DNA from 2 places in the Dorea formicigenerans genome. Region 2 is predicted to be linked to the other one. Evidence: predicted binding sites of a transcription regulator. Region 2 holds the regulator's gene; the other holds the start of a gene.
The links. The regulator HrcA, encoded in region 2, represses chaperone genes, less so after heat shock. The targets are predictions, from matches to a motif close to TGTTAGCACTCNNNNNNNNNGAGTGCTAACA.
Positions count from the first base shown of each region.

Region 1: htpG (molecular chaperone HtpG) is a predicted target of HrcA. The motif match lies at 9,602-9,632, and genes of this name have one in related genera.

Region 1 covers NZ_CP102279.1:2,407,616-2,420,211, reverse strand. Annotated here, with positions in the region: gene NQ560_RS11685 (TVP38/TMEM64 family protein) at 161-841, shown strand; gene NQ560_RS11680 ((Fe-S)-binding protein) at 813-1,796, shown strand; gene NQ560_RS11675 (TIGR04283 family arsenosugar biosynthesis glycosyltransferase) at 1,940-3,271, shown strand; gene NQ560_RS11670 (phosphotransferase family protein) at 3,325-4,338, shown strand; gene NQ560_RS11665 (C-GCAxxG-C-C family protein) at 4,373-4,801, shown strand; gene arsS (arsenosugar biosynthesis radical SAM (seleno)protein ArsS) at 4,837-5,799, shown strand; gene NQ560_RS11655 (protein kinase domain-containing protein) at 6,025-7,536, shown strand; gene NQ560_RS11650 (hypothetical protein) at 7,521-9,371, shown strand; gene htpG (molecular chaperone HtpG) at 9,799-11,853, shown strand; gene NQ560_RS11640 (hypothetical protein) at 11,946-12,596, opposite strand, start outside.
Region 2 covers NZ_CP102279.1:1,306,070-1,318,665, reverse strand. Annotated here, with positions in the region: gene dnaK (molecular chaperone DnaK) at 50-1,927, opposite strand; gene grpE (nucleotide exchange factor GrpE) at 1,941-2,543, opposite strand; gene hrcA (heat-inducible transcriptional repressor HrcA) at 2,594-3,637, opposite strand; gene NQ560_RS06475 (hypothetical protein) at 3,895-4,188, opposite strand; gene NQ560_RS06470 (replication-associated recombination protein A) at 4,295-5,614, opposite strand; gene NQ560_RS06465 (polysaccharide deacetylase family protein) at 5,657-6,427, opposite strand; gene NQ560_RS06460 (flavin reductase family protein) at 6,491-7,078, opposite strand; gene NQ560_RS06455 (putative manganese-dependent inorganic diphosphatase) at 7,094-8,743, opposite strand; gene NQ560_RS06450 (S1 RNA-binding domain-containing protein) at 8,963-9,637, shown strand; gene NQ560_RS06445 (NAD(+) synthase) at 9,778-11,697, opposite strand; gene hslO (Hsp33 family molecular chaperone HslO) at 11,805-12,596, opposite strand, start outside.

The sequences.
Region 1 (12,596 bases), 1.1 Mb from region 2:
TTTCAAGGTTCTGTCAGCATACAACAGTAGGAGAGTTTCCTACGGGAAAAGCTGCAAAACAAATATCACAATATGCAGTTTCAGAAAAATGCGGTTTATGGTATAGTAAAGTATATTACGGTGATTGTGAGAAATGGTATTGCAGTGGGGATAACGAAGAATGAAAAATAAAAAAATGTGGATATTTATCGGAATTATTGTTGTGATTCTGGTACTCAATCACATTTTCGGGTGGTCTGCCTACCTGGGAAATACAGAGAATTTGAAATTTTTGGAAAATATGGTACAGGATAATCTTCTTCTGGCGGTGTTGATCTACACAGTGCTTACGATTGTAAGTTGTGTCGTTCTGGCACTTCCGGGAGTGACATTTGCAATTATTGCGGGGCTGGTATTTGGACCGGTACTTGGAACAATCTGTTGCTCAGTTGCGACAACGCTTGGAGCAATGGTCGCATTTGTTGTGGGACGATTTTTCCTTCAAGACAGTATCAAACCGATGGCAATGAAAAATAAATATCTGAAAAAATGGCTGTTTGATGAGACGGGAAGTAACGAGATTTTTATTCTTATGATTACAAGACTGGTCCCGTTGTTTCCATACAATCTTCAGAATTTTGCCTACGGGGTAACAGATATTAAATTCTCCACATATTCTATATGTTCTCTGATTTTTATGTTGCCAGGAACGGCTATGTATACGGTTGGAACAGCCGGACTTGCAGACAAAGAGAACCGGATCCTTTATATAGGGATTGCACTTGTACTGGCGGTAGTTGTTATGGGGCTTGGTGCATTTTTGAAGAAGCATTATGTGCAGGAGGAACAAATTGAAGAGTAAAAATGATGTGTCAGAGTGTATACACTGCCATGTCTGTCAGAAGCATTGTGAGTTTCTGAAAAAATATGGCATTGATATTGGGGACACTGAAAAGCTGAAGGAATTATCTTATCATTGCTTTTTGTGTGGAAAATGTACAGAAGTCTGCCCGATTGGGATTGACGGGAGGGATTATATTCTAAAGCTTCGCCGGGAAAATGTCCGGGAGGCAGAAGGGACATTTCGCGAAAAAGGGTATGGAATGCTCTTAAAAGAAAAGAAAGATTATATCTATAAAAATTATCGTAATGCAACTGGAAAATGCATCCTTTTCCCAGGGTGTAATTTTCCTTCTTTTTATCCAAAGACAATGAAGAAGCTTGTGAAGCTTCTGAAAGAACATGGAATCGGAGTTGCCTATGACTGTTGTGGAAAGCCGATTGCGGAGCTTGGACTGGAAGTTGATGAAAAGAGAATTATACAGCGTATTAATGATGAGTTTGAAAAAAGAGGCGTGGAAGAGGTTATCATGCTTTGCCCGAACTGTTATACATTTTTGAAACCCTATTTGAAGGTTAAAGTGACAGACATTTATGCAAAACTTGAAGAACTAGGGATCGGTGAGAAGAATCTGGAGTCCGGCAAAGTATTTTTGCCTTGTCCGGATCGTGAGAAAAGAGAGATTCTTGCATCAGCAGAGCGATTCGTGAAGGGAAGTCTGGAATCGGTAAAAGGAGTACAGTGCTGTGGTCTTGGAGGCTGTGCACCGGTGAAAGAACCGGAAATTGCAAAGCACATGGCATCTGCACTTGCAGGAGAGAAAAAAGTATATAGTTATTGTGCTTCCTGCTCTGGCAATCTGACTCGTGGAGGCTGTCAGAACGTGAGACATCTCCTGACAGAGATTTTAAAGACTTATGAAAAGCCGGATGTGAAGAAATCCATGATCAACCGTGCGAAGACGAAATTTACATAATTTGTAACTGTTCAGAGCCAAGCAAAATTTCAAAAACAGGTATAAAATGCGTAGTATTTTGGAAGTTGGCTCTGAACAGTTACATTTGTTTTAAAAATGACTCCGTACCAGGTGACAATTCAACAAAAGAATGGGGATAAAAGATGAGAAGAGCAATCATTGTATTTACAAGAGTTCCGGTGGCGGGGCAGACAAAGACAAGGCTGATGCCATATTTTTCGCCGCAGGAATGTGCCGGGCTGCACACTTGCTTTTTGAAAGATATTGCCGGGCAATGTCAAAAAACACAGGCGGATCTTTATATCTGTTACACTCCGGACGATAAAGGAGCTGCATTAAAGAATATATTTGGGGATGACAAGATTTATTTTCCGCAGATGGGGGAATCTTTGGGAGAAAGAATGTACATGGCAATCCAGAGGGTTCTTGCCAAAGATTATGGATCCTGTGTGTTGATTGGAACGGATGTGCCGGAAATTAAGCAGGCAGATTTAGATTATGCATTTCGTCTGTTAGATGTGCATGACATTGTTCTGGGACCAACGCAGGACGGTGGATATTATCTTGTAGGTATGAAGAAGTCAGTGAGAGAGGTGTTTGAAAAACAAACTTACAGCCATGCAAGTGTTTTGGAAAATACAGCAAAAGCAGCTTTTGAGGCTGGTTATACAGTTGGTTTTGCAAGAACGCTTCATGATATAGATGAGAAAGAAGATATTAGCAAATTTCGAAACCGGATGCGTAAAACTCTGGAATTGCAGAAAAGTGAGACTGGACGTTATCTTCTGAAAAAACAGAAGATTTCTATTATTGTTCCGATTTATAATGAAGAATCCACGATAAAATCACTGCAAAAACAGTTGAGTCCTCTTCTGGACAAATGTGAAATTCTCTTTGTAGATGGCGGAAGCAAAGACCGGACATTGTCAATGATTGATTCCAGGTTCCGTGTACTTCATTCAGAAAAAGGCCGGGCAAATCAAATGAATCTGGGAGCAAAAGAAAGTTCCGGGGATATTTTGTTTTTCCTGCATAGTGACAGCGAGCTTCCGAAGCATCCGCTGGCGGAGATTCGTTATGTGATGAAAGACCATCTGGCAGGGTGTTTTGGAATTGCATTTCATTCAAAGCATTTCTTTATGTGGACGTGCCGTGTCATTTCCAATCACCGGATCAAAGACCGCAAGGTCATGTTTGGAGATCAGGGAATCTTCATAGACAGGGAGTTGTTCTTTGAGGCGGGAATGTTCCCGAACCTTCCAATCATGGAGGATTATCAGTTTTCACTGACTCTTAAGGAAATGGGCGTAAAACTTGGAATCGCAAAGCACAGGATTTATACATCTGATCGCAGATTTCCCCAAAAGACGATCCCGAAACTTAAGGTTATGTGGAAAATGAATCGGCTTCGCAAGATGTATCGGGACGGGGTACCAATTGACCGAATATCAAAGATGTACCGAGACGTAAGGTAAAATATAGCAGTGGATTTCAAGAAATAAAAATATCAAGGTAGAGGAAAAAATCTATGGAGCGGATCAGAGGTCTGGAAGAATATGTGAAAAATAAAGAGTACAGAGAAGCACTGGGATTGCCAAAAGAGAAGATGGAAAATTACGAATTGCTGGCACAGGGAGAGTATAATGTTAATTATGCATTTACACACCCTGTGACAGGAAAGAAATTACTACTTCGTGTGAATTGTGGAAGCCAGATGCATCTGGAGCATCAGATTGAATATGAAGCACATGCGTTAAGATTAATGGAAGGCTCTGGCAGGACGCCAAAAGTGCTTTATGTAGATGGCAGCAAAAAAATATTGGAGCATGGCGTTCTGGTCATGGAATACCTTCCGGGTCATGCAATGGATTATCATACAGAATTGATGCTGGCAGCCCCATGTCTGGCAGACATTCACAGTGTCCCGATTCCAGAGAGTGAAGAAATCCTTATACACCCACAGAATCCACTGAAAGCGATTCTGGAGGAGTGCGAGGAGATGTTCAAGGTCTATCTGGAATCACCATTAGGAGATGGAGAGAAAAAAACATATATCCGTGAACTTTTGGATCTTGGCTGGAAACGGGAAGCAGAAATCCAGCTTGAAAGTGGTTATCAATGCTGCATTAATACAGAACTAAATTCTACAAATCTCCTGATCAACGGGGAAGGAAAGTCCAATTACCTGATTGACTGGGAGAAGCCGCTATTTGGTAATCCTGCCCAGGATCTGGGACATTTCCTGGCACCTACGACTACATTCTGGAAGACAGATGTCATTCTTACCTCAGAAGAGATGGAGAAGTTTATTGATGCATACATCAAAGCGGTGGGAAATCGGTTTAAGACAGATATGATCCGGGAGCATACTCATGCATTTATTCCAATCACATGTCTGCGCGGGATTACATGGTGTGCTATGGCATGGGTTCAATACCAGCAGCCGGATAAGTTGATTTTCAATGAATCCACATTCAAAAAGTTGAATGCATATCTGGATATGGACTTCTTAAAAAATATACGGGGCTATCTGGAGCCGTAAATATTCTTGAAAATGACACGAAAGGAGAAATATTATGGAGAAAAAAGAAATTGCAGAGTTATTTATGAAAGGAATTGATTGCTCACAAGTTGTAGTTGGAGCATTTGCAGAGGAGCTTGGAATTACAACAGAGGAAGCTTACAAGATGTCTGCAGCATTTGGCGGCGGTATGGGTCTTGGTGAGACTTGTGGTGCTGTTGTCGGAGCAATGATCGTTCTTGGATTAAAATATGGACACTGCGAAGTGGAGCATATGGGGCAGAAGGATATTATGAATGCAAAACGTGCAGAATTTTTACAGAAATTCCAGGAAAAATATGCTGTCTGTAATTGTAAAGGGCTGTTAAAGCATGATATTTCCAAGCCGGAAGAGATGCAGAAGATTCTGGATGAAGGATTGTTATTTGATTTCTGTCCGGAAGTCGTAAAAGATAGTATCACTATACTAAAAGAGATATTCTAGCAGATATATTCTAGCAGATATATGAAGAGGTTTTTATGGATGAGATAATTAATGATTTTCATGATCTGGATCAGATTCCTGTGTTTCAGACAAAGATTGATCCAGAGATGATGAATACAGCAGACAGGTTGGATGTGCTTCAGATGAATATTGGCCGTGTCTGTAATCTGGCGTGCAAGCATTGTCATGTGTGTGCAGGACCGAACCGGACGGAAGTGATGTCCCGGGAAGTGATGGCGGATTGTATTCAATTTGCAAGAGAACAACAAGTGCAGACCATTGATATTACAGGGGGAGCGCCGGAGATGAATCCGGATTTTGAATGGCTTGTTACAGAGGCATGTAAAGTCTGTAGTCATGTGATCGTGCGAACCAATCTGACAGTTCTGTTGAATCCGGAATATGAACATTTGATTGAATTTTATGCCAGACAGAAAGTAGAAATTGTATGTTCCCTGCCTTATTATAGGGCAGATCAGATGGATCGAGTACGGGGAACCGGTACATTTGACGGGGCAATACAGGTATTACAGAAATTAAATACACTTGGTTATGGAAAGAATCCTGAGTTAGTGCTGAACATGGTGTACAATCCGGCGGGAGCCTTTTTCCCACCAGATCAGACCGCCATGGAACTAGAGTATAAAGAGCATTTGGAAGCAGATTTTGGAATTGTGTTCAATGCCCTGTATACACTATACAACAATCCAATGGGACGATTTGGAGCATTTCTCCGAAGATCAGGGAATCTTTCAGGGTATATGAAGAAGTTGTATGATGCTTTCAACCCGGCAACGGTGGAAGCTTTGATGTGTCGTTTTCAGATTTCGGTAGATTATGACGGAAAGCTGTATGACTGTGATTTTAACCTGGCAGCAGGGCTTCCAATCTTTTCGAAGGAAACCATAGCTGATTGGATAGGAAAACCTTACACAGCCCGGAAAATCCGGATGGATAAACACTGTTATGCCTGTACAGCAGGAGCCGGTTCAAGCTGAGGCGGCGCAACAGACTAAGCAGGCTGCTTAAAAAAGAAAAATTATGAATAAAAAGAGGAAAATGCAACAAAATGTTTCTTGCATTTTTCTCTTTTTTCGCGTATGATAATAATCACTCTAATTTATCTGAGAAAACTTCTGCCAGGTCGAAGAGAATCAGAATTTGTCACAATATGAAATCACACCGATAATTCCAAAAAAGTAATACAGATGGGAGGAATGCGGATGGGCGAAAGGGAAGGTTACGAGGTGCTTCGCCTGATCGAACATAATCAAAAATGTTATATCAGCTCTGATTATGTAGAAGGAAAGTCACTTATTCAGTGGTTGAAATATCACCCGAACCTTACAAAAAAACAATTATTTTTATGGATCCGTGATCTTGCAGATCAACTGGAGTGCATACATAAGTGCCGGGGAAACCCTTGTTACCAGTATGTGAATCCGTACAGCGTGATCGTCACGGAGGATATGACACTACATTTTCTTGATATGAGTGTGGAATCCAATGAAAAAATGCTGGTTCAGATGAATCGAAGAAGTGTGAGGGAGAACTTTCTTCCACCTGAAGTCAATTATTATCAGGCTGCCAGCATTGAATTAGATATATACGGACTAGGCAGGACAATTCAGTACCTGTTGTCAGTAACAGACCCGATCCCGGAACTAACCAGACGGGAGACGGTAAAGTTTCAAAAAATAATATCCAGATGCCTGGATGGGCATTCAAAACGGGCATTTAAGCAGATGTCCGAAATTCAAAAAGAAATTCCAAATGTAACAGAGAAGAAAAGTAAAGATAGACGAATATGGACGAAAAAAAGAACAGTTATGGCAATGATAAGTATTTGTGTATTCGTAGCCGCAGTAAGTGTCCGGGTCATTCAGAAAAAAGGAGATGAGAAGAACACAGAACTTAAGATGGAAAGTTCAGACGGTTTAAATATGTCAGAAGTGTCAGAGCGTGAAGCATTCGTAGAAGCGCAGAGATCCATGGGATTGTTGTATTTTCTGGAGCTGGAAGATTACGAAAAAAGTATTCAGGCATTTGAAGATGCCGGGGAAGATCAGATGTCGGAAAATCTGGCTACATTAGTGCGGTATGTGGCTGGGATAGAAGATAAAGAAAGCAGCAATGAGAAAAAGGAATATGCAAATGAAAAGAAAATAGAGAACATATTCAGGAAAATCGAGGAGTGGATGCCGGACGATTCAAGGCTGGATTATGAGCGCTGTCTGATTCGGGGCTATGCAGTGGAGGAATCGGAAGAACATGCAAAAGCAATCTTAAGAATTGGTAAGAAAATTCTGGATGAGAAGCCAGAGGAGAGACTGGTAAAAGAATGTACTTCTTATATGGCTTCTGCGGCTGAAACGGCAAGAGACTGGGATATGGCTTTGGAAATGTATACAGATATGCTTGAGTGGGAAGAGGAGTCGAAGAAAGAAGATATTTATCAGAAGCTTGTGAAAATACAGGGAGAAAAAGGCTTAAAAGATCAGGCACTTGAAATATGCAGGAAAGGAGCGGAAGAATTAAAAGACTCAAAGCAGCTTAGAATTCTTTATATGCGTATGCAGTGTTCAGATTCAGATATTTCCAGAGAAATCTGTGCACAGACAGTAAAAGAGTATTTGAATCAGATTCCGGAAATTAAGGAAGAAACAGAATTTCAAAAATTGGCACAGGAATACGGAATAGTCATGGAAGGAGAAAATGTATGGGTAGGAAGATAAGAACCGGAGCGTTATTGATATTAGTCCTGGCAATGATTTATACACAGCAGGCAGTTATTTATGCGCAGAATGAGGCAGAAAAAAACATGAAAAAGACAACAGAATCGGAAAATTCAGATGGAACTAATGGAGAAGACAAGGAACCAGAGAAGCCAGGAGGGGAAGATGAAGACAAAGACAAGGAACCGGAGAAGCCCGAGATTAAGAGATATGAGCTGGAAATCCCCAAGGCTGATGGAAAGAATGGATATTATCTATCAAAGCCGTCCGTTATGATCACACATAATGGCGACTATGGAACAACTGTGTACGAATTAAAACATGAGGAAGATACTTTGTTACAGGGGAGAATAAAATACATAGTATCACAAGAAGCAGAAGAGCAGAAAACCAAGATTTCTCTTGAGGGTGAAGTATTTGAGGAAGGAAAAAATATTTTACATGTCTTTATGGAAGATGAAGAAGGCAATGTGATTCCGGAATATGATGAGACAATAGAAATACGGATAGATACACAAAGTCCGACAGTGACCTTGGAGGCGCCGGAAGGATTTTCTACCTGGTATCAGAAGGAAGCGTGGATTCGTGTGGTATCAGAAGATGGTGCATGGGGAAGCCAGGTTGATACGGTCACATGCTATGTTGGGAATAAAATTATTGGAAAATCAAAGGAGAATCAGTCAGAGTTTTTGATTACACAGACTTCAAAAAGTGGAGAAGGTGTGCCGGTAACAGTGACTGTCACAGATCAGGCAGGTAATAAAACGGAGAAAACGCAGAAGTTATTCATTGACAGTCTGGCACCGACAGTAAGTTTAACAGGGGCAGCCGATTATCTGATTACCAGTCAGCCCGTGACTTTGGAATACCAGGCAACTGATGAAAATAAATTAGAAAGCTGTCGGGCAGTGATTGATTATGAAAAACCGGAAGGAGAGAAAAAAACGGAGGTCATAGATTCGGAAGAAAAGTGGAGTTTAAAGAACGGATCCGCAAGTCTTGTAAAGACATTTCAGGAAGATGGAATCTATAAAACCAGTGTACAGGCTGTGGATAAGGCAAAACAGAAGTCAGAACATTTCCTGCAATTTATGATTGATACTAAGAATCCAGTGATAAAGATGGTGGACGAACTGCAGGGGAAGTATCTGAAAAAGTTTTCATGGGATTATCCGGTGGATGTATTTATCAAGGACTTTACGACATTTGTCCACCAGATCCAGATGGACGGAAGGTTATATCCGATTGGGACAGAGATTGATACGGAGGGGCGTCATACATTACAGGTAAATGCCATAGATGCCGCAGGAAATGAAGCGGTGGCAAGAGCGGAATTCGTAATAGATCACACACCTCCGAAGATTCAGTTTTTTCAGGTAGAGGAAGGGGCACAGTATGAAGGAATCCTGAACTTTCAAGTAGATTCCAGAAAAAAAGAAGACTGGATAGAAGAAGTGTTGATTAATGGAAAAAGGCAGACATTAAAAAAAGAAGACGGGAAGTATACATTTCAGATTACAAATCCAGGCGAATATGCAGTAAGCGTGACAGCAGCGGATCCGGCAGGGAATGAAGCAGAAGAAAATATATCATTTGAAATCGTTCCAGAGAAGACGATATTGGAAAAGGCGGCAGCGCCAATTCAAAAAATATTATCTGGAAAGACAGAAAAGGAGCAGAAAAATCGGCAAGGAGAAAAAGAAAACCGTCATTTTGCCATGTTGAAATGGATTGTGATTGGAAGTATAATAACAATACTATTAATAATGACCGGTGTGGTATTGTGTAGACGCAAAAAAGACAGTGCGAAAGAGGAACAGGCAGACGAAGAATAATATATAAAGGTTCATAAAAGGGAGGATGCCGGGTAACCGCTAAGCGGCACCCGGCACGTATTATGAAAAAGTTTATTCAAAATGTATTACTGAACTTCTGTTGTTGATGATTTTATTATATGTAAGAGTTGTGGAGAAACAATGTTAAAGAGATGAAAGAATTTTAAAATAAACATGAACAAACTATGAACGTAAGGAAGTTTATTATTTCTTAATAAAATTCACAGAATTGTTAGCACTCGATGAAAAAGAGTGCTAATTTTCTATTGACTTTTAAAAAGCGAGGGATTATCATAGATTTAATCAGGGACATTTCAAGATTTTGTATATGCTTACTTATGAGTAAGTTCATGTAGATTTCGATTTTATCCCTGGCATCAAAACACAAATGATTAAATTTAAAATATCAGAAACAGGAGTGATTAGAATGGAAGCAAAAAAAGGTAGTCTTTCAATCAGCAGCGAAAACATTTTCCCAATTATTAAAAAATGGGTATATTCTGACCATGACATTTTTGTCAGAGAGATGATTTCCAATGGCTGTGATGCCATTACAAAATTGAAAAAACTGGATGTAATGGGTGAATATCAGTTACCGGATGATTATAAGGCATCAATTCATGTAGAAGTGAATCCGGAAGAGAAGACTTTGAAGTTCATTGATAATGGTCTTGGTATGACAGCAGAGGAAGTTGAAGAATATATTACTCAGATTGCATTTTCAGGAGCTACAGAGTTCCTTGAAAAATATAAAGACAAGACAACAGAAGACGATATGATCGGTCATTTCGGACTGGGATTCTATTCTGCATTCATGGTTGCAGATGAAGTTCATATTGACACATTATCTTACAAAGACGGAGCAACACCGGTACGCTGGGTAAGTAATGGTGGAACGGAATACGAGATGACAGAGGGAGACAAGCAGACTGTAGGATCTGAGATTACATTGTATCTGAACGATGATTGTCTGGAGTTTGCGAACGAGTATCGTGTAAGAGAAGTTATCCAGAAGTATTGTTCCTTTATGCCGGTAGAGATTTTCTTATCAAAGGCAAATGCAGAGCCAGAGTATGAGACAATTGACGAGGCAGACCTGAAAGAGGACGATGAGGTTGTTGAGCACATTCATGAAGATGCCAAGACCGAAGAAAAAGAGAATGAAAATGGTGAAAAAGAAGTTGTAGAAGTATCACCTGCAAAAGATAAAGTAAAGATTAAAAAGCGTCCGGAATCCTTAAGTGATATTCATCCGCTCTGGACAAAACATCCGAATGAGTGCAGTGATGAGGACTACAAAGAGTTTTATCGCAAAGTATTTCTGGATTATAAAGAGCCGTTGTTCTGGATCCATCTGAACATGGATTATCCGTTCAACTTAAAAGGTATCCTGTACTTCCCGAGAATTAATACAGAATATGATTCTATTGAAGGAACGATCAAGCTGTATAATAACCAGGTATTTATTGCAGATAATATTAAGGAAGTCATTCCAGAATTCCTGATGGTATTAAAGGGAGTTATTGATTGTCCGGATCTTCCACTGAATGTATCACGTAGCGCTCTTCAGAATGATGGATTTGTAGGCAAGATTGCTGAGTACATTTCCAAGAAAGTTGCAGACAAGCTTGCAGGTATGTGCAAGACAAAACGTGAAGATTATGAGAAATACTGGGACAGCATCAGTCCATTTATAAAATTTGGTTGTCTGAAAGATGAGAAGTTCTGTGACAAGATGAAAGATGCAGTTCTCTTTAAGGATATCGATGGAAAATATCTGACACTGAAAGACTGCGTAGAAGCAAATGGTGGAGAGCTGAAAGAACTCGATAAAAATGCAGCACCAGACAATGCCGAGGAAAATGCAGAAGAGAAGAAGACAACTATCTATTATGTAACAGATGAGATTCAGCAGAGTCAGTATATCAATATGTTCCGTGCACAGGGACAGGATGCAGTTGTGCTGAAACACAACATTGATTCTCCATTCATTACACAGCTTGAGCAGCGCTATCAGAATGTTCAGTTCCAGAGAATTGATGCAGATGTTACAGATAATGCAAAAGAGGAAGTTGCTGAAGACGAAAAGGAAGCATTCCAGAAGACTGTAGACAGTCTGACTGCAACATTCCGCAAAGAGCTTGGTAATGACAAGCTGGATGTGAAAGTTGAGAAACTGAAAGACAGCAATGTAGCTTCTATTATGACATTATCAGAGCAGAGCCGCCGTATGCAGGAGATGATGAAGATGTATGGAATGGATTCCATGGGAATGGATATGGGTGGAGAGAATACCCTGATCCTGAACGCAAATCATCCACTGGTACAGTATGTACAGAAACATGAAGATGGAGAAAATACATCTTTGATCTGCAAGCAGTTGTATGATCTGGCTATGCTGGCACATAAGCCATTAAATCCAGAAGAGATGACAGCATTTGTTCAGAGAAGCAATGATATTATGATGCTTCTGACAAAATAGATTCAATATTGGATCCATAGTGATATAAGTATAAAAGAACCTGCCTCACAATTTTGGGGCAGGTTCTTTTATACAGTTTTATTCTGAATGCTCTATTCTACTGGAAGTATGGTATCAATTAATGAAGTAATCTCAGAATCTTCGGCACCGGCCGCTGACAGTGTTTTGAAGTTCAGAGAAACGGTAACCGTTGTCTGTGCACCATAAGTTGGTGCAGCAGCGTATTTTTCCATCAATTCTACAAGAGCACGATCTACTTCTTCCTCAGAATAGTAAGTTCCGGTTTCGAGTTCGTTCATAGCACTTTGGAAACTTGTGTTTGGAGTTACAGTTACATCAATAATGTAATTAAATAATCCGTCCTGTTTCTTTGGTGTTCCAACAGAATACTGACAGTTATTACAGATTGCTTTCAGCGCAGCGCTATAACGATCTGTGTATGAGGCACTCAGCTCTTCCGGTGGAGCGTACATAGAACTTTCTAATTGAGACTGGACAGAAGACTCGTCCTCGCCAGTATGTTTTGCATATTCGGCTACATCATTTTTAAACAGTGCATTCAGACAGGATGTGAGATAATCCTGAGCGTCCAGTATCTCGCATACACTGTCATATGGTGCCATAATGTTATCCATAGTAGCAGAGAATAATTTCTGTAACTGCTCGTCATCAAGGCTGTAACCGTCTTTTGACTTCTTAACCTCCAGTGTAAGCTGAGTGGAGGCTTCGTAAGAAGGAGAGCT
Region 2 (12,596 bases):
GCGGAACAGCCTTCGCATTCGATGCGGTATTATTCCGCCATTTTATGCTTTAGACTTCTTTATAATCTCCGTCTACTACATCGTCTCCCTGGAATCCATCCGGTGCCGGTCCTGCCTCTGGTCCTGCCTGAGCACCTGCTCCCTGTGCTCCCTGTGCAGCTGCTCCTGCCTGCTCATACATCTTTGTGAACAGTTTCTGAGCACTTTCAGAAAGTTTCTCTTTACCAGCTTTGATCTCAGCGATCTGAGCGTCTGTAATATCGTCCATGTTTACTTTCTCAAGAATTTCTTTCAGTGCCTTGCAGTCAGCCTCTACACCTGCTTTATCATTAGCATCCAGTTTATCTCCAACCTCCTGGATTGCTTTCTCTGTCTGGAATACTAAAGCGTCTGCCTCATTCTTTGTATCGATGCCCTCTTTACGTTTCTTATCCTGAGCTTCGAATGCTGCTGCTTCTTTTACAGCCTTATCAATCTCATCATCAGACATGTTGGATCCTGCTGTGATTGTGATATGTTGCTCTTTACCTGTTCCAAGGTCTTTTGCAGATACATTTACAATACCATTTGCATCGATATCGAATGTAACCTCAATCTGCGGTACTCCTCTTGGAGCTGGTGCGATTCCGTCAAGCTGGAATCTTCCGAGAGACTTGTTGTCTTTTGCGAACTGTCTCTCACCCTGTACAACGTTGATATCAACGGCTGTCTGGTTATCTGCTGCTGTTGAGAAGATCTGGCTCTTCTTTGTAGGAATTGTTGTATTTCTCTCAATCAGTCTTGTAGCAACTCCACCCATAGTCTCAATAGACAGTGACAGTGGTGTTACATCAAGAAGAAGGATATCTCCAGCGCCTGTATCTCCGGCAAGTTTACCGCCCTGAACAGATGCTCCAAGTGCTACACACTCATCTGGGTTCAGAGATTTGCTTGGCTCTTTACCTGTCAGACGTTTTACTTCTTCCTGTACAGCAGGGATACGTGTTGATCCACCTACAAGAAGTACCTGACCAAGTTCAGATGCTGTGATTCCTGCATCAGACAGAGCTCTCTGTACCGGCTCAGATGTCTTCATAACAAGATCATGTGTCAACTCATCGAATTTAGCTCTTGTAAGATTCATATCAAAATGCTTCGGTCCTTCAGCAGTTGCTGTGATGAACGGAAGGTTGATGTTTGTTGTTGTTGCGGAAGACAGCTCTTTTTTCGCTTTCTCTGCAGCTTCTTTTAATCTCTGAAGTGCCATCTTATCTGTAGATAAGTCAACGCCTTCCTGTTTCTTGAACTCAGCAATCATGTAGTCTGTAATCTTCTGATCGAAATCATCTCCACCAAGTCTGTTGTTACCTGCTGTTGATAATACTTCGATAACTCCATCACCAATCTCGATAACAGATACATCAAATGTACCACCACCAAGGTCATATACCATGATCTTCTGCTCATTCTCATTGTCAAGTCCATAAGCAAGTGCTGCTGCTGTAGGCTCATTGATGATACGTTTTACATCAAGTCCTGCAATCTTACCAGCATCTTTTGTTGCCTGACGCTGAGCATCGTTGAAGTAAGCAGGTACTGTGATAACAGCCTCTGTTACTTTCTCTCCTAAGTATCCTTCTGCATCTGCTTTCAGTTTCTGAAGGATCATAGCTGAAATCTCCTGTGGAGAATATTTCTTATCATCGATTGTTACTCTGTAATCAGATCCCATCTCTCTCTTAATAGAAGAGATTGTTCTCTCTGCATTCGTAACTGCCTGACGTTTTGCAGGCTCACCAACAAGACGCTCACCTGTCTTTGTAAATGCTACAACTGATGGTGTTGTTCTTGCTCCTTCTGTATTTGCAATAACTGTTGGCTGTCCACCTTCCATAACGGCTACACAGCTGTTTGTTGTTCCTAAGTCAATACCAATAATTTTGCCCATGATCTATTCCTCCTTAATTTGCTACCTTTACCATACTGTGTCTCACTACTGAGTCACGATACATATAACCTTTCTGGAACTCTTCTGCGACTTCATTCTCTCCGAAGTTTTCATCTTCCACATGCATCACTGCATTATGGAAATTCGGATCGAACTGATTGCCAAGCGCCTCTATCGGCTTAACCTCAACGCTCTCCAGAACCGTCATAAATTGTTTGTAGACCTTTTCCATTCCCTGAATGAACGGGTCTTCTTTTTTCTCTTCCGGAACTGCATCTAATCCTCTTTCGAAGTTATCTACCACCGGGAGAATCTTCTCTATGATATCTTTCGCTCCTACTTCGTACATTTGGGATTTTTCCTTTTCTGTACGTTTGCGGAAGTTATCAAACTCTGCCATCTGACGAGTAAGTCTGTCTGTCAGTTCTTCGATCTTCTCGTCCTTTTTGTCTTTCTTATCCTTCTTGCCGAAGAATTTTTTGGAAGCTTTTTCTTCTGTCTGATTCTCTGTCTCTGCTTCCTGTTCTTCTGAAGCTTCTTCTGTCTTGGCTTCTTCTGCTTCATCTTTTGAAGCTTCTGCTTCTTTCTTTGCCTCTTCTACGGCTTCTTTTACCATATCTTCCTGGCTTTTCTTTTCTTTATCTTCCAAGGATCAATTCCACCTTTCTATTCCTCTTTATGAAACATCTGATCCAGTTCACTCTGGAGACGCTTCATTGACTTTAACACATTCTCATAATCCATTCGCTTCGGTCCGATAATACCTATCGTTCCCTTCACACCGTCTCCTAATTCATAAGTGGCGGTGACAACACTGCAATCTTTCATAGTCTTCACCGGAGCTTCATCTCCGATATATACCTGAATGCCTGTGTTCTCTTCATTGGATAATGTCTGTGTAACGAGATCTGTAAGCTGCTGCTTTTCTTCAAATGCACTGATAATTTCCTGTGCACTCTGCTTGTCACTAAGTTCCGGATACTTGAAAATGTTTGTTGCACCGCTTGTGTAGATCTGCATGTCTTCATCGACCTGAATAACATCTGCAACTGCGTCCAGTACATTCCCCACAACCTCGCTGTGGATTCCGGCTCCTTCTTTCAGTCTCGCAATCAGTCCAAGATTAATCTCTTCTATAGACATACCATTAAGTGTTGTGTTCAGAAGCATGTTGAGCTTTAACAAGTTTTCATTGTTGATTGGCTCATCTACATGTATAATCTTATTCTTGATCACATTTCCCTCAAGTACGATTACTGCAATCATCTGTTCCTCATCAACCATCGTAAGCTGTATGAACTTGATCCGGTTACGATTGTTCATCGGTGAAGAAACCAATGTCGCATAGTTCGTACTGTTCGCCAGAACTTTTGCTGCCTGTTTCAGAAGCTGATCCATCTTATCTGCTTTCTCAAGCATCTGATCCTGCATCTCACTTAGTTCCTGTTCTTTCTGCTCCATCAGCATATCTACATAGAGTCTGTAGCCTTTGTCCGAAGGAATACGTCCAGCAGACGTATGAGGCTGTAAAATATATCCAAGTTCTTCCAGATCCGCCATCTCATTACGAATAGTTGCTGAACTTAAGTTCAGATCCGTGTACTTGGAAATTGTTCTGGAACCCACCGGCTCGCCTGTCTCCAGATAATTCTTAATGATTGCCTGAAGGATCTTTAATTTTCGTTCGCTCAGTTCCTGTTCCTGAATCATCATATGCCTCCTTCTTTCGGATTTGTTAGCACTCATTATATTGGAGTGCTAACACCTTTCGACTATTAATGTATCACTCGATTTGACTTTTGTCAACAACATTTCTTACTTTTTTTGTGAAATAAATATGAAGAAAAATAATCTTTCCATTATACGAAAGAAACTGACAGATGCAATTGGGAAAAATTGCATCTGTCAGTTTCTTTTTTTATTACAGATTTAAATTCTTTTGTTTTCAGCTACTTTGATTTTTTATATTAGCTTAACTCGATCTTCTCTGCCTCTTCTGGCTTGAAGTCGTTCTGTAAATCGTAGATGTTGTGTCCTGTAGACTCGGTCAGAACCTTTCCTTTGTAAGAATAGCAGCGGATAAATCTCTGCTTGTCAATGCTTGACCAGTGCTCAACATCCCATGTCAGATATCCATCTGCATCAGATTTCTCTCCTTTAAGATAAATGTCTACCTGACGTCCGGATACCATAATGTCGATAAGTCCCTGTGTTCCGTCTACTTCTACTTCTGTTTTGTTTACTGAATCGTATACCTTCATTTTATTTTCCCTCCTGATAATAACATACACTCTGGCGCCACATTTCTGACGACAGTACAGATTCTGCTTCGATTATACGTTTTCTCTATAAAAAATTCAAGCTTTTCTATGAATTCTTCTTTAAAAACTCCATCCATTCTTTTATTTCTTTTTCATGTCCGTTGTCACTCGGCTCATAAAACTTTGCTTTTTGGATTTCGGAAGGCATGTATTGCTGTTCCACATAGTGGTTCGGATAATCATGTGCATACTTGTAACCCACACCATGTCCAAGTTTTTGTGAACCTTTATAATGAGCATCCTGCAAATGCGCCGGCACCGTAGTTTTATAATTTCTTACATTTTCCATGGCGGCACTGATTGCTTTGACTGCCGCATTACTCTTTGGTGCTGTTGCCACATATGTCACTGCCTGAGATAAAATGATCTGGGATTCCGGCATTCCGATCCGCTCTACTGCCTGGGCTGCTGCCACAGCCACTTGTAGCGCCATCGGATCTGCATTTCCAACATCTTCCGATGCACAGATCATGATCCTTCTGGCAATAAATTTCACGTCTTCCCCTGCATATAGCATTTTTGCAAGATAATATACTGCCGCATCAGGGTCTGACCCCCTCATACTTTTGATAAATGCAGAGATCGTATCGTAATGATTGTCTCCTGTCTTGTCATAGCGCACTACACGTTTTTGAATACACTCGGACGCCACGTCAAGTGTAATATGGATCTTTCCGTCCGCACTTCGTTCTGTCGTGAGAATCCCGAGTTCAATAGCATTCAATGCATTTCTCGCATCTCCTCCTGCAATGTCTGCAAGGAACTCCAGTGCTTCCTCGTCAATTTCCGCATGATAGCTTCCCATACCTTTTTCCTGATCATAGACTGCCCGCTTCAAAAGTGTTTTGATATCTTCTTTTTCAAGCGGATGAAGTTCAAAGATACTGGAACGGGAAATTAATGCTCCATTGACCTCAAAATAAGGATTCTCCGTGGTAGCTCCAATCAGAATAATTGTTCCGTCCTCCACAAATGGAAGCAGATAATCCTGCTGTCCTTTGTTAAAACGATGAATCTCATCTACAAAAAGAATGGTCTTCTTCTGATACATGCCCAGCGTCTCTTTCGCTTTCTGTACCACTTCTTCCATATCTTTCTTGCCCGCCACCGTTGCATTGATCTGGGTGAATTCTGCACTTGTCGTATGGGCAATCACTTTCGCCAGTGTCGTCTTACCGGTTCCCGGCGGCCCATAAAAGATAATAGAACTTAACTTATCCGCTTTGATTGCACGGTACAACAACTTGTCTTTTCCAATAATATGCTGCTGTCCTACCACTTCCTCCAGCGTTGTCGGCCGAAGCCTGGACGCCAGCGGTGCCTCCTGATCCATATTTTTCTGTCTTGCATATTCAAACAAATCCATGCTTTTTCTATCTCCATTCTTCCTGATTTCTTCTGGTTTTCCTTACTCAAGAATCAGTTTATCTACTGTCACAAATTCAAAGCCTTCTGCCTTTAAAAGATCTACGATCCGAAGCGCCGCCTCTACCGAGGATTTATAACAATCATGTAATAAAATAATATCATTCTCCTTCGCCTGCGACACTACTTTATTCACAACTTCATCTATATTTTCCGTAGTCCAGTCCAAAGGGTCTACCGTCCACATGACAGGTAATACGTCCAGATAATTCTCCAGTTCTCTCTGCCAGACTCCAAAGGGCGGACGGATATACTGCACGCGCTGTCCGGTAATTGCCGCAATCAGCTCATCAGTCTTGTTAATTTCATACATTGCTTCTTCATCAGAAAGTTTCGTAATCTCAACATGATGATACGTGTGATTTCCAATTAAATGTCCTTCTTCATAAATTCGTTTCACAATATCCGGATAGGTCTCAACATTTTCTCCTACCAGAAAAAATGTTGCCTTCACACCTCTCTCTTTTAATCCGTCAAGAAGTGCCGGTGTGCACACACTGGGTCCGTCATCAAATGTAATGGCAATCTGAGGCAGCTCTGTCTGTATCTGCTCATTCAAAATCCGGGATATTGTTTCCCGTGTTTCTGACTCCATTTGCAGATTTGAATCTCGTCGGTTCGTTTTTGATTCTTTCTTATTAATATCAATTGTTTGCATTGTTTTCATAGAAATTCCTGAAACATTTAAAACAACTATCATTGCCAGACACGCTGTAAGAATCTGTATCACTTTTTTTAATTTCCATTCTTTCATAATAAAGAGACCTGTTACCTTTGCACTACCAGTCTCTTTATATATATGAAATCCTGCGCTTTATTATTTTTTCTTTTTCACCTTTTTCTTCTTTTTCACACTGTAGCCAAATGTTCCAAGTGATTTTCCAAGATCAAAATATTCCCCGTGGGAATATGCCAGAAGTCCTGTTTTGTTCAGTGCAAATTTTCCATTATCCTGCATGAACCGGTCATCCACCTGCACGCCGGTCACTTTTGCAAGAAACATGTGGTGTGAACCCAACTCTTCGACTTTCACGACCTGACACTCAATATTGACTGGACTTTCCTCAATTATCGGAGCATAGATAAGTGTCTGAGCATTTCCGCGAGTCAGATGCATTTCACTCCATTTGTCCACATCTCTTCCTGAACGCACCCCGCACCAATCCGTCGCTTTTACCAGATCTTTTGTCGTCAGGTTCACTACAAATTCTCCGCTTTCCCTAATCAAATGATAAGAATATCTCGTCGGACGCACGGATATATATAACATTGCCGGATTTGTACAGATTGTCCCTGTCCATGCAATTGTAATGATATTGTCATGCCCTTCTTTGTCCGCACAACTTACCATAACCGCCGGGAGCGGATACACCATATTCCCCGGTTTCCATAATTCTTTTCCCATAGTACGCTATCCTTTCTACATCTGCTGCATGGTCTCGACCAGCACTGGTATCAGCTGTTTCTTTCTGGACACAACTCCTTTTAATATCAGACTCTTTGCATTATCCGGAAGATCAAATGCGCTGAGGGCAATTCCTCTCGCACCGGTTCCCACACACAAAAGCTCCGTGGATTCTGCCAGAATATCTGTCAGCATAAAATAAATCATATTCAGGTTATGTGCTTCCAGTACCTTTGGCAAATGCTCCGTCATCATATCACGAATAGCTGCCAGTTCTTCTTTGCTCATGGACGTGATCTGTCCTACACCAAATATCGTGTCGTTGACTGTAAACTGCTTGAAATCCTGGAAACAGATATCCTCTGCACTCTTGCCTTTCAAGTTGCTTCCTGCATTGAACATTTCCTGCGCCATCTGTTCCAGGTCAATATCTGAAATTTTTGCCAGTTTTTTCGCAGTCCTTTCATCTAACGGCGTACAGGTCGGTGAACGGAACAATAATGTATCCGAAATAATTGCGCCACATAAAAGCCCGGCAATCTCTCTTGGAACTTCGATTTCATTCTCCTCATACATCTGGTTAATAATCGTCGCCGTGCATCCCACTGGCTGATTACGGAACGTAATCGGGCTGACTGTCTCGATATCTCCAAGTCTGTGATGATCAATAATCTCAATGATTTCTGCTTCCTCAATTCCATCAACTGCCTGTGACCGTTCGTTATGATCCACCAGGATTACTTTTTTCTTGCTGGCACCGAGGAAACGACGTCTGGAAATGAATCCTTTAAATCTGCCATGACGATCCAGAATCGGGAAATCGCGGAAACGCTTTTTCGCCATAATATCTTTAATATCATCAACATAATCATTCATCCGGAACATAGTCAGTGGTCCAGAGGTCATATAAAACTTCACCGGAATGCTCTGATTAATCAGTCTTGCTGTCGTAAATGTATCATACGGAGTCTGAATGATCACTATACTCTGTTCTTTTGCCTTCTGAATCAATTTCGGAGAAACTTCTGCATCTTTGCAGATAACCATACAGCTGGCATCAATATTCACGGCACATGCCTGAGCTTCCTCACGATCTCCTAATATCACCAGATCGTCCTTTTCAATAAACTCTTCCATAAGATTCGGACTTGAGGCTCCGATTGCTACTTTTCCTCTCATAAAATACCCATGCTCATTACCTGTTATCATTGTACCGTCCAGTGTCTTGATAATATTCCGATATTGGGTTCTCGCTTTTGATAATATCTCACTATCATACACATCCATATAAGATTTTGCAATATCTCCGGTAGATACAACTCCTACCAGCTCATCATCCTTCACGATTGGCAGTGTCTTTGCCTGCTCCTGCCGCATACGCTCCCATGTATCACGAATGGACGCATTGGGCTTAAGCCCCGGCATCTCGTGAATATCCAGATCTCTCACTTGAAGTCTGACATCTGTAAGAAGCTTGGGAGCCTCTACCCCAAAACGATCCAGTACATAAGCAGTCTCATCATTCACATGTCCTGCCCGCTTTGCCTCATGAACCTGTCCGGTCACTTTCTGCCTCAGATCTGCATAGGCAATCGCGGAACAGATAGAATCTGTATCCGGATTCTTATGTCCGATCACATAAACTTTTTCTTTTCTCTTTCCCATATATATCACCTTATTATCTTCTTGCTAATTCGAGCAGTCCATATCGGTTTTTCTGATTGCATCCGGCTATACTCATCATTTTTCCAATAATTTGTATATCTCACTCGAACTGTTACTTATTTTCTACAACATATTCTAACATAGTTAATTTTCTTTGTACATGCAGTTTATTTATGCTATACTAAAAGCAACAATTTTACTGATAGGAAGGAATATACTATGAGCGAAGAATTCAACGAAGAAAATGTAACTATGGCAGATCTGGAAGATCATTTTGATGATGCAAATCCATGGAATGTAGTTCAGTCCTACCTCGAAAAAGGAACTGTGCTCCCTGTAAAAATCGAAGGAATTGTAAATGGCGGTGCTATCGCAATGGTAGAAGGAATCCGTGGATTTATTCCTGCTTCCCGACTTTCTTTATCCTATATCGAAGATCTGGAATCTTATCTGTTAAAAGATATCGAAGTTCAGGTCATTGATGTAGATCAGGCAAATAACCGGCTGGTACTTTCCGCCCGTGAACTTCTCAAAGAAAAAGAGAAAAAAGAGCGTGAAGAAAAAATTGCAAACATCAAAGTAGGAAGCGTTCTTACCGGAACCGTAGAATCCCTCCAGAACTACGGTGCATTTGTACGTCTGGAAGACGGACTTTCCGGACTTGTACACGTTTCCCAGATCAGCCAGAAACGTATCAAATTCCCAAAAGATGTCCTGAATGTAGGTGATGAAGTTCAGGTCAAAGTCATCGGTGTCAAAGATGGCAAGATCAGCCTGAGCATGAAAGCTCTTGAAGAAGCCATCCAGGAGGAGGAAGAAGTTAAGGTCGAGATTCCAAAGAGCGAAGACATCGGAACAAGCCTTGGCGATCTTTTCAAGAACATCCAATTATAAAACTTTTCATTTACTTGTAAAACTAAAAAAGGTCCACCGGACCTTTTTGTCGTATGCTTGGCAACAAAAAAGGAACATTCCCGTAATCTTTATAATTCGGCAATGTTCCTTTTTTTAATCTCTTATTACCTTTATAGACGTTATTTTCCCGCCTCTTTTTCAAGATTCTGTATCCACAATGCTACACACGCATCACTTGGCATTCTCCAGTCGCCTCTCGGAGACAATGCAACCGTTCCGACCTTCGGACCATCCGGCAGACAGGATCTCTTAAACTGCTGTGAAAAGAATCTCCAGCAAAACGTACGAAGCCATTTATAAATTGTCTCGTCGTCATACTCCCCGGCAAAGGAAAGCTTCGCGATCCGGTAAATCTTTCCTGGCTCATATCCCATTCTCAGGAAATAATACAGGAAAAAGTCATGAAGTTCATATGGTCCTACAAGATCTTCTGTCTTCTGCGCGATTTCACCGTCTTTTGGCGGCAGAAGTTCCGGGCTTACCGGCGTATCAAGCACATCATAAAGCACTTCTTTCAACGATGAATCTTCACAAGTGTCTGCATAATAATGAACCAGATGTCTGACCAGCGTCTTTGGCACGGAAGCATTTACTCCGTACATAGACATATGATCTCCATTGTAGGTTGCCCAGCCAAGTGCCAGCTCCGACATATCTCCCGTTCCGATTACAAGTCCTCCCGTTTGATTAGCAATGTCCATAAGCACCTGTGTCCGTTCCCTTGCCTGTGAATTCTCATAAGTTACGCTGTGGTCTTGTGGGTCATGTCCAATATCTTTAAAATGCTGCATAACTGCATCACCGATTCTGACTTCTCTGAGAGTTGCTCCGACTTTCAGAGACATTTTACATGCATTCTGATACGTTCTGTCTGTCGTTCCAAAACACGGCATGGTCACTGCCGTAATACCGCTGCGCTCAAGTCCCAGTGCATCAAATGCCTTGGCTGTCACAAGCAGTGCCAATGTAGAATCCAGACCTCCGGATATTCCAACTACTGCACTTTTTGCATGAGTATGTGCAAGCCGCTTTTTCAGTCCCATCGCCTGAATTGTTAAAATCTCCTCACAGCGCTTTGCCCTCTCCTGATCATCACGAGGAACGAATGGTCTGGACGGAAATGTTCTTGTAAGAATAGTTTCTGTCTGTTCTAATCCAAACGGAATCCTCGGAAGTACATGTTCCTGTGTCTCTGTAAATGTCGTATTTTTTCTGCGTTCATTCGCAATTTTCTGTACATCAAATTCTGTATAAATAATCCCGTTCGAAAATCTCTTCGCCTCTGCCAAAATCGTTCCATTTTCCGCGATCAGATTATGTCCGCCAAATACAAGATCTGTAGTCGATTCACCTTCTCCTGCGTTGGCATAGATATACCCGCTGATCAGCCTTGCAGACTGCCCGGAAATTAATGCCTCCCGGTAAGAAGCCTTTCCAATCGTCTCATCACTGGCCGAACAGTTGACGATCACAGTCGCTCCCTCTCTTGCCGCCTCAATGCTCGGTGGAACCGGTGACCACACGTCCTCACAGATTTCTGCTGACACGATCAGATTAGCCATCTGATTTTCCACAAATAAAAGCTGCGGTCCAAATGGAATCTCTTTTCCGCCAAACAGAATTTTCTCTGCTTTTTTCGGTCCCGGACGGAACTGGCGCATCTCATAGAATTCCCCATAATTGGGCAGAAAGCTCTTCGTTGTGAAACCTAATATATTTCCATGGTTCAAAGCTGCTGCTACATTATAAAGTTCCCCGCCAACTGCAATAGGGACTCCCACAAACACAAGCGCATCCAGATTTTTTGTATGTTCTGCAATTTCTACAAGTGCTTTTTTCGCACTATTTAATAAAATATCCTGAAGGAAAAGATCACTGCATGTATATCCTGTAATACAAAGCTCCGGAAATACAATAATCTTGGCACCTGCTTCTGCTGCCTCATCCATCTGCTTTATAATCTGCCCTTTATTGTAATCCACATCCGCTACCCGGATATCCGGTGTTGCTGCCGCGACTTTTATAAAACCATGTCTCATAATCTTCCTCCATACAAATTTACATCTAATATCTTATAATGAATTGCGGTCATAAATTTGACCGCAATTCTCTCTCTACTATTCTATTATCCGGTCTATTCACCTGATTATTTCTTACTTCTTTTCAGAATGTTCTTCAAGTCTTCGACTGTATAGTTATATGCCGTATTGCAAAAATGACATTTTACTTCGATGTCTTTTCCTTCATCGATCATTTCCTGAATGTCTTTCTTTCCGATACTTGCAACTGCCTGCTCTACGCGTTCTTTAGAACAATTACAGTAAAACTGTGTTGGAATAGTATCTGTGATTTCAAGATCCAAATGTCCGATCAGTTTCTCTAACATCTGCTCCGGTGTATAGCCCTTGTCCAGAAAATCTGTAACAGAAGTCACATCCTTCAGATTCTCCTCCAACTGGCTGATAGTCTCTTCTGTTGCAAATGGCATCAACTGAATAATAAATCCACCTGCACAGCGTACAGTATTATCTTTATTCATCAGAACACCAAGTCCCACTGAGGAAGGTACCTGCTCGGAACTTGCAAAATAATAAGTCAGATCTTCTGCGATCTCACTGCTTACAAGAATTGTCTGTCCCACATAAGGCTCTTTCAGTCCCATATCTTTAATCACCTGTAAAAGACCGATACCAACTGCTCCTCCGACGTCCAGCTTGCCATTCTTTGGTGGAAGCATCACGTCCGGATTTCCAACATATCCTTTTACATTTGCATGGCTGTCTGCAGTTACAGTGATGCCCTCGATTGGTCCGTCTCCACGAATCTGAAGTGTCAGCATATCTGTATCATTTTTCATCATACTTCCCATGATTGCCCCTGCTGTCAGTGTCCTTCCAAGTGCCGCAGTCGCAACCGGGCTTGTATTATGATGCACTCT